One region of the Variovorax sp. GW822-FHT04E09 genome, then DNA from elsewhere that is predicted to be linked to it. Evidence: predicted binding sites of a transcription regulator. Region 1 holds the regulator's gene; the other holds the start of a gene.
The links. Region 1 encodes HrcA, which represses chaperone genes, less so after heat shock. Its sites were predicted from a motif close to TTAGCACTCNNNNNNNNNGAGTGCTAA; they were not measured.
Positions count from the first base shown of each region.

Region 2: the regulator HrcA is predicted to act here: its motif matches at 2,704-2,730, upstream of AC1RL8_RS22100 (co-chaperone GroES).

Region 1 is NZ_JBXAMR010000003.1:882,762-887,174, forward strand. It holds gene AC1RL8_RS16425 (efflux RND transporter permease subunit) at 1-686, opposite strand, end outside; gene AC1RL8_RS16430 (efflux RND transporter periplasmic adaptor subunit) at 706-1,863, opposite strand; tRNA gene AC1RL8_RS16435 (tRNA-Ile) at 2,094-2,170, opposite strand; gene hrcA (heat-inducible transcriptional repressor HrcA) at 2,206-3,213, opposite strand; gene AC1RL8_RS16445 (NAD kinase) at 3,245-4,150, shown strand; gene recN (DNA repair protein RecN) at 4,188-4,413, shown strand, end outside.
Region 2 is NZ_JBXAMR010000005.1:418,600-423,012, forward strand. It holds gene xylB (xylulokinase) at 1-451, shown strand, start outside; gene groL (chaperonin GroEL) at 616-2,271, opposite strand; gene AC1RL8_RS22100 (co-chaperone GroES) at 2,327-2,617, opposite strand; gene AC1RL8_RS22105 (cupredoxin domain-containing protein) at 2,995-3,486, shown strand; gene AC1RL8_RS22110 (copper-transporting P-type ATPase) at 3,642-4,413, shown strand, end outside.

The sequences.
Region 1 (4,413 bases):
TGCGTCGGCGCCGACGGCCGCGCGCCGATCTCGCCCACCGACACCTGCGTGTTCTGCGCGGTGATGGCGGCCGTGACGTCGGACGGCATCAGCTGGTAGCTCGCCAGCCGGTGCGGGTCGAGCCAGATGCGCATGGCGTACGCCGCGCCGAAGGCCTGCACCGAACCCACGCCGTCGACGCGGCTGATCGGGTCGCGCAGGTTGCTGGCCATCCAGTCGGCGATGTCGGTGTCGGTGCGCTGGCCGGTCTCGTCGTAGAGCGCCACGATCAGCAGGAAGTTGTTCTGCGACTTGGCAACCGTCACGCCCTGCTGCTGCACCGCCTGCGGCAGCCGGCTGGTGGCCTGGCTGACCTTGTTCTGCACCTGCACCTGTGCGGTGTCGGGGCCGATGCCCTGGCGGAAAGTGACGTTGATCTCGGCCCAGCCGGCGGCGCTGCTGGTCGACTTGAAGTACATCAGGCCGTCGATGCCCTTGAGCTGCTGCTCGAGCACCTGCGTGACGCTGTTTTCCACCGCCTGCGCCGAGGCGCCGGGGTAGTTGGCCGACACGACCACGGTCGGTGGCGCGATGTCCGGGTACTGCGACACCGGCAACGTGCGAATGGCCACGCCGCCCGCCAGCATGATGAGGATGGCAATGACCCAGGCGAAGACGGGCCGCTGGATGAAGAAATGAGCGATCACGGGAGGTTGTCGCTTCTGATCAATCGGCCGGCGAAGGCGCAGCGGCGGATGACGCGCCTGCCGTGGACACCGGCACCGGCTTCACTTTTTCGCCAGGGCGCGCGCGCTGCAGGCCATCGACCACCAGGCGGTCGCCCTCGCGCAGGCCCCGGGTCACGACCCAGTGCTCGCCCTCGGTGCTGCGCACCTCGAGCGCGCGCAGCTCGACCTTGTTGTCGGCCGCCACCACCAGCGCGGTCGGCTCGCCCTTCTCGTTGCGGGCCACGCCGCGCTGCGGCGCCAGGATGGCCTGGCGCACCACGCCGGACTCGACCTGCGCGCGCACGTACATGCCCGGCAGCAGCAGCCCTTGCGGGTTCGGGAATTCGGCGCGCAGCGTGACCGAACCGGTGGCCTCGTCGACGGCCACCTCGGAGAACTTCAGCGTGCCGGCATGCGGGTAAGGCAGGCCGTCTTCCATGCGCAGGCTCACCTTGGTGCTGGCCGGCGCCATGTCGCCCGAGATGAAGCGGCGCTTGAGCTTCGTCAACGCCAGGCTCGACTGCACCACGTCGACGTAGATCGGGTCGAGCCGCTGGATCGTGGCCAGCGCCATCGCTTGGCCCGGCGCCACGAGCGCGCCTTCGGTCACGGCGGAGCGGCCGATGCGTCCCGCGATGGGCGCGGTGATGCGCGTGAAGTCGAGGTTGATGCGCGCCGCCTTCACGGCCGCCTGCGCGGCCTTCACGCCGGCTTGCGCCTGCACCAGCGCCGCCTGCGCCTCTTCGTGTTCCTGCCTGCTCACGGCATTGGCCTTGACCAGTTCGCCAAAGCGATCGGCCTTGCCGCGCAGGCTGGCGATGGTGGCCTGCGAGGTGGCCAGCGTGGCCTGCGCCTGCTCGTGCGCGGCCTCGAACGGGCCGGGCTCGATCTCGTACAGCACCTGGCCCGCGCGGACCATGCCGCCCTCTTCGAACAGCCGCTTGCGCACGATGCCGTTGACCTGTGGCCTCACCTCGGAGACGCGGTAGGCGGCTGTGCGGCCCGCGAGCTCGGTATGCACGGCCACGTCGCTGGCGTGCAGCGCCACCACGCCGACTTCGGGCGGCGCGTCATCGGTGGTGGAAGCCTGCTTGGCGCCGCATGCAGCGAGCGCGAGCAGGGACATCGGAAGCAGGAGCTTGAAAAGCGGGGTCATGGCCATCGGGAATCGCAGTGCGGCGCGCGCAGGGATCACCCGGCTCGTTACATTTGCACTCAAATGGTGCATTCTGCCTTCGATGTTGCATTGCAACCTGAAGGAATCCTGTGTTTGCCGTAGGTGAAATCGGCGGCGGCCACAGGCCTCGCTCGCGCCCTCGCAGTTGCAAGGAAAAAGGCCGCGCAATGCGGCCTTCGTCGGAGTGTCTACAGAGGGGGAATGTGTGGTGGTAGGCCGTGAGTGGCTTGAACACTCGACCAACGGATTATGAGTCCGCTGCTCTAACCAACTGAGCTAACGGCCCACGCGGGCCCGATTCTATGCGCCGCGCGCAGCCGCTTACTTGCGGTGGCTCAGCGCGTTGCTCACCAGCCGCGACGTGATGTCGACGATCTGGATCATGCGGTCGTACGGCATGCGGGTCGGGCCGATCACGCCCAGCGTACCGACCACCTGGCCGTCCACCTCGTAATTGGCGCTGACGATGGACAGCTCCTCGAAGGGCACGACCTGGCTTTCGCCGCCGATGAAGATGCGCACGCCCTCGGCCTTGCTCGACACGTCGAGCAGCCGCATCAGCTGCGCCTTCTCTTCAAAAAGATCGAAGGCGCGCCGCAGCTGCCCCATGTCGCTGGAAAAATCGGTCACCGACAGCAGGTTGCGCTCGCCCGAAATCACAACGTCGTCGGCCTGCGCATCGGTGAGCACTTCGGAGCTGACCTGCACCGCGGCCTGCATCAGCGCGGCGATTTCACCGCGCAGCTTCTCGACCTCGGACTGCAGGCGGTCGCGCACCTGCTCGATCGTCAGGCCCGCGAAGTGCGCGTTGATGTAATTCGAGGCTTCCACCAGCTGCGACTGCGAGTAGTCGGATTCCGGGAAGATCACGCGGTTCTGCACGTCGCCGTCGGGCGAGACGATGATCACCAGCAGCCGCCGCTCCGACAGGCGCAAGAATTCGATCTGCTTGAACACCGAGACGCGCCGCGGCGCCATCACGACGCCCACGAACTGCGACAGGTTCGACAGCAGGTGCGCGGCGTTGGCGATCACCTTCTGCGGCTGGTCGGCCGCCAGGCTCGGCGTGCTCATCTGCTCGCGCTGCGCGGTCAGCATGGTGTCGACGAAGAGCCGGTAGCCGCGCGTGGTCGGCACGCGCCCGGCCGAGGTGTGTGGGCTGGCAATGAGCCCCAGCGCCTCGAGGTCGGACATCACGTTGCGGATGGTCGCCGGCGAGAGATCCAGCCCCGCCGAACGCGAGAGCGTGCGTGATCCGACGGGTTGCCCATCGGCGATGTAACGCTCGACCAGCGTCTTCAACAGCAACTTGGCACGGTCGTCCAGCATTGCAAGATTTTAGTGTTGTAATTTGTGAGCTATGACCTCACGCTTTCGTCACGTCGCCCTGATCGGCAAATACCAGGCTTCCGGCGCCCGGGCGCAGGCCGATGCGCGCGACGGCGTGATGGAGGGCATCGGCGCCTTCCTCGAATCGCAGGGTTGCACGGTGTTCGTGGAGCGTTCGTCCTGCGAGGACACCGACGCACCGCCCCACCCGCGCTACCAGGCGCTGTCGGTCGAAGAAATCGGCCAGCGCTGCGACCTCGGCCTCGTGGTCGGCGGTGACGGCACCATGCTCGGCATCGGCCGGCAGCTCGCGTGCTACGGCATCCCGCTCATCGGCATCAACCGCGGCCGGCTGGGCTTCATCACCGACATCCCGCTGGACAACTACCAGGCCACGCTGATCCCGATGCTGGCCGGCGAATACGAAGAAGACCACCGCAGCCTGATGCACGCGCAGGTGATCCGCGATGAGGCCCTGGTGTTCGACGCGCTCGCGATGAACGACGTGGTGGTCAACCGCGGCGCCACCTCGGGCATGGTCGAGATGCGCGTGTCGGTGGGCCGCCATTTCGTGGCCAACCAGCGCGCCGACGGGCTGATCATCGCGTCGCCCACGGGCTCTACGGCCTACGCGCTGTCGGCCGGCGGGCCGCTGCTGCATCCGGCGGTGCCGGGCTGGGTGATGGTGCCGATTGCGCCGCACACGCTGTCGAACCGCCCCGTGCTGCTGCCCGACGCCGACGAGATCGTGATCGAGCTGGTGAGCGGGCGCGACGCCAGCGCCAATTTCGACATGCAGTCGCTCGCCTCGCTCGCCATCGGCGACCGCGTGGTGGTGCGCCGCTCCGACTTCCGGGTGCGCTTCCTGCACCCGCGGGGCTGGAGCTACTTCGACACGCTGCGGAAAAAACTCCATTGGAACGAAGGGGGCTCCTGAATGAAGGACCACGCCCCCAGCTTGAGGACGAACTGAGATGGCTTTGCGACGCATCGCACTGCGCGACTTCGTGATCGTGCGGTCCCTTGAACTCGACCTGTCCGCCGGCTTCACGGTGCTGACCGGGGAAACCGGCGCCGGCAAGTCCATCCTGATCGACGCGCTGCAGCTGGCGCTGGGCAACCGCGCCGACGCCGGTGCCGTGCGCGAAGGCGCCGAGCGGCTCGACGTGAGCGCCGAATTCGACGCCGACCCGGCCCTGG
Region 2 (4,413 bases), on a different contig from region 1:
GGGCGAGCGTTCGCCGCACAACAACCCGAATGCGCAAGGGGTGCTGTTCGGCCTCACGCATGCGCATGGCCCCGCGGAGATTGCCTACGCCGTGGTCGAGGGCGTGAGCTTCGGGCTGCGCGATGGCTTCGACACGCTGCGCCTGCCGGCCGGCATGCCGCTGCGCGAAGTCGCGCTGGTGGGGGGCGGTGCGCGCAGTGTGTGGTGGGGGCAGTTGCTGGCCGACATCTTCCAGGTGTCGCTCACGCTGTACGCGGGCAGCGAAACGGGCGGGGCGCTCGGTGCGGCGCGGCTGGCGTGGCTGGCCGATGGAGGTGCTGTGGCAGAGGTGTGCACGCTGCCGCCGGTGAAGCAGACGCTGGAGCCTTCAACCGAAGGGGCCGATGGGCACAGGACGCGGCATGCGCGATTCCAGGTGCTGTACATGGCGCTGCGCGACCAGTTTCGATAAGCGAGCGCATCTGATCGCCCCATGAAAAAAGCCCCGCCGAAGCGGGGCTTTTTTCTATTTCGCGAAACACCGCGGAACCGGCTTGGCCGGGCCGCAGGTGTTGCCCCCGGTAGGGGGTTGGCGTAGCGGACACGAAGTGCCGCGCAGCCTGGGGGCGAGCGAAATTACATGCCCATGCCGCCCATGCCGCCCATTCCGCCCATGTCGGGCATGCCGCCGCCGCCAGCGCCGGACTCGTCCTTGGGTGCGTCAGCAACCATGGCTTCGGTCGTCAGCAGCAGCGAGGACACCGAAGCGGCGTTCTGCAGTGCGGTGCGGGTGACCTTCGTCGGGTCCAGGATGCCCAGCTCGAGCATGTCGCCGTACGTGTCGTTCGCAGCGTTGAAGCCGTAGTTGCCCTTGCCGGCCAGCACAGCGTTCACCACCACCGAGGCTTCGCCGCCGGCGTTGTTCACGATTTCGCGCAGGGGCGCTTCGATGGCCTTCAGCACCAGCTTGATGCCGGCTTCCTGGTCAGCGTTGTCGCCCTTGACCGACTCGCCCACGGCTTGCTTGGCACGCAGCAGTGCCACGCCGCCGCCAGCCACAACGCCTTCTTCCACTGCAGCGCGGGTGGCGTGCAGGGCGTCTTCGACGCGAGCCTTCTTTTCCTTCATTTCGACTTCGGTGGCAGCGCCAACCTTGATCACTGCCACGCCGCCGGCCAGCTTGGCCACGCGCTCTTGCAGCTTTTCACGGTCGTAGTCGCTGGTCGCTTCTTCGATCTGAACGCGAACTTGCTTCACGCGGGCTTCGATGTCACCGGCAGCGCCAGCGCCGTCGATGATGATCGTGTTTTCCTTGCCCACTTCGATGCGCTTGGCTTGGCCCAGGTCGGCCAGCGTCACCTTTTCGAGCGTCAGGCCCACTTCTTCAGCGATGACCTTGCCGCCCGTCAGGATGGCGATGTCTTCCAGCATGGCCTTGCGGCGGTCGCCGAAGCCAGGCGCCTTCACAGCCACGACCTTCAGGATGCCGCGGATCGTGTTCACGACCAGCGTAGCCAGGGCTTCGCCTTCGACTTCTTCGGCAATGATCAGCAGCGGGCGGCCAGCCTTGGCGACTTGCTCCAGCACCGGCAGCAGGTCACGGATGTTGCTGATCTTCTTGTCGAACAGCAGCACGAAGGGGTTGTCGAGCAGCGCCGATTGCTTCTCGGGGTTGTTGATGAAGTAGGGCGACAGGTAGCCGCGGTCGAACTGCATGCCTTCGACGACGTCGAGTTCGCTGTCCAGCGACTTGCCGTCTTCCACGGTGATCACGCCTTCCTTGCCGACCTTGTCCATCGCGTCAGCGATGAGCTTGCCGATGGTTTCGTCGCTGTTGGCCGAGATGGAGCCGACTTGCGCGATTTCCTTGGAGGTGGTGGTGGGCTTGGAAGCCTTCTTCAGCTCGGCGACCAGGGCCGTGACAGCCTTGTCGATGCCGCGCTTCAGGTCCATCGGGTTCATGCCGGCAGCCACCAGCTTGAAACCTTCGCGAACGATGGCTTGTGCCAGGACCGTGGCGGTCGTGGTGCCGTCACCAGCGTTGTCGCTGGTCTTGGAGGCCACTTCCTTCACGAGCTGGGCGCCCATGTTCTGCAGCTTGTCCTTGAGTTCGATTTCCTTGGCCACGGACACACCGTCCTTGGTCACGGTGGGGGCGCCGAACGAACGCTCGAGCACCACGTTGCGGCCCTTGGGGCCCAGGGTCACTTTGACTGCGTTGGCCAGGATGTTGACACCCTCGACCATGCGTGCGCGGGCTTCTCCGCCGAAGACTACGTCTTTTGCTGCCATGATGAATTAACTCCGAATGGATTGAATTTGGATGGGATCGAAAGGAGGAGAAGAATTACTTCTCGACGACTGCGAACAGGTCGTCTTCCTTCATCACGAGCAGTTCGTCGCCATCGACCTTGACGGTCTGGCCGCTGTACTTGCCGAACAGGACGCGGTCGCCGACCTTGACGGTCAGTGCGGCCAGTTCGCCCTTGTCGTTGCGCTTGCCCGGGCCCACGGCCAGGACTTCACCCTGATCGGGCTTTTCGGCGGCTGCGTCGGGGATGACGATGCCGGAGGCGGTCTTGGTTTCGCTGTCAACACGCTTGACGATCACGCGATCGGCCAAAGGACGAAGTTTCATTGCATCTCCTGGAAGGGTAAGAAACGGGTTTGTTTGTGGTCGGGCGCCGGAGAAACCGGCGACCTGTCGACTGGATGGGAGGGCTGTTAGCACTCGTCAGCAGCGAGTGCTAATCATAAGGGCATTCGATGACCTTTCAAGGGCGGCGCCCTTGCCGCCGTTTGGCACCGCCGTGCTTTTCCGGGGAAACACCGGGTGGCCGGGTGCCTTCGGCCGGGAAGTTTTGAGATATTTTGCCCGGGCAAAATAAGGCCGTGCCCATGTCGCCGATGCACGGAGGTCGCGCGCGCAGATTGCTTTTTTGTAATCCGGGTGATCGGTGGTGGACGGGCTTGGCTTCCTAGAGTCGCGGCATCCCGGCAACCTCCAAGGACACCATGACACACACCTTCCGCACCACCGTTTTCGCTGCAGGAGCCGCACTGGCCGCTGCCGGCGCCTTTGCCTCGGGCACCCATGCCGGTGGCCACGGCCACGATGCCGAAGCCGCCGTCGGCAAGCCCGGCGTGGCCGCCAAGGTGACGCGCACGGTCCAGGTCGACATGACGGACTCGATGCGCTTCACGCCGGCGGACATCAAGGTCAAGCAGGGCGAGACGGTGCGCTTCGTCGTCAAGAACTCCGGCGTCCTGAAGCACGAGCTCGTGCTCGGGACCGAGAAGGCGCTGCTGGCGCACTACGAGGCCATGAAGAAGAACCCCGAGATGGAGCACGCCGATCCGAACATGGTCACGCTGGCTGCGGGCAAGACCGGCGAGATCGTCTGGCAGTTCACCCAGGCCGGCAAGGTCGACTTCGGCTGCCTGCAGCCGGGCCACTACGACGCCGGAATGAAGGGCGCGGTGCTGGTGGGCAAGGCCGGCAAGTGAGCGTCATGCGCACGCGTCTTTCACGCGCCGGCCGCCATGCCGGCGCTTTTTCTTCCAGGGTATCGCGCGACAGGGCTTGACCTTCACATCGTGTCAACCTGGACACTGATCGCTTCCCCCTCAAGGGCTTCCCCCTTTCCTGTCGGAGAACGCGAATGAACGACACGTCCACCAGGCACGCAGGACACCCCCACGGTCATCACGGCCACCACGATCACCACGCATCGCACGGGCATGCGCCCGCGGGCCCTGCGCAGCCCGCCGCGCAAGGCACGGTCTACACCTGCCCCATGCACCCGGAGATCCGGCAGGACCATCCCGGCAACTGCCCCAAGTGCGGCATGACGCTGGAGCCCGAGATGCCGACCCTCGACGAGGGTGAAGACCCCGAGCTGAAAGACTTCAAGCGGCGCTTCTTCTGGACGCTGCCGCTCAGCGTTGTCGTCACCGTGCTCGCCATGGCCGGCCACCGCCTGCAGTGGTTCGAGATGGGCACGCAAAGCTGGATCGAGCTCGTGCTCAGCGTGCCGATCGTGCTGTGGGCCGGCTGGCCGTTCTTTGTGCGCGCGGTGCAGTCGGTGGCGAACCGCAGCCCGAACATGTGGACCCTGATCGGCCTGGGCACGGCCGCCGCCTTTGTCTACAGCGTCGTGGCCACGGTGGCGCCGGGCGTGTTCCCCGCGTCGTTCGTGTCGATGGGGCGCGTGTCGGTCTACTTCGAAGCGGCGGCGGTGATCATTTCGCTCACCTTGCTGGGCCAGATCCTCGAGCTCAAGGCGCGCTCGCAAACTTCCGCGGCCATCAAGTCGCTGCTGGGGCTCGCGCCCAAGACGGCGCGCCGGATCGGCGCCGACGGCACCGAGGAAGACGTGCCCATCGGCCACGTGCATGTCGGCGACAAGCTGCGCGTGCGCCCCGGAGAGAAGG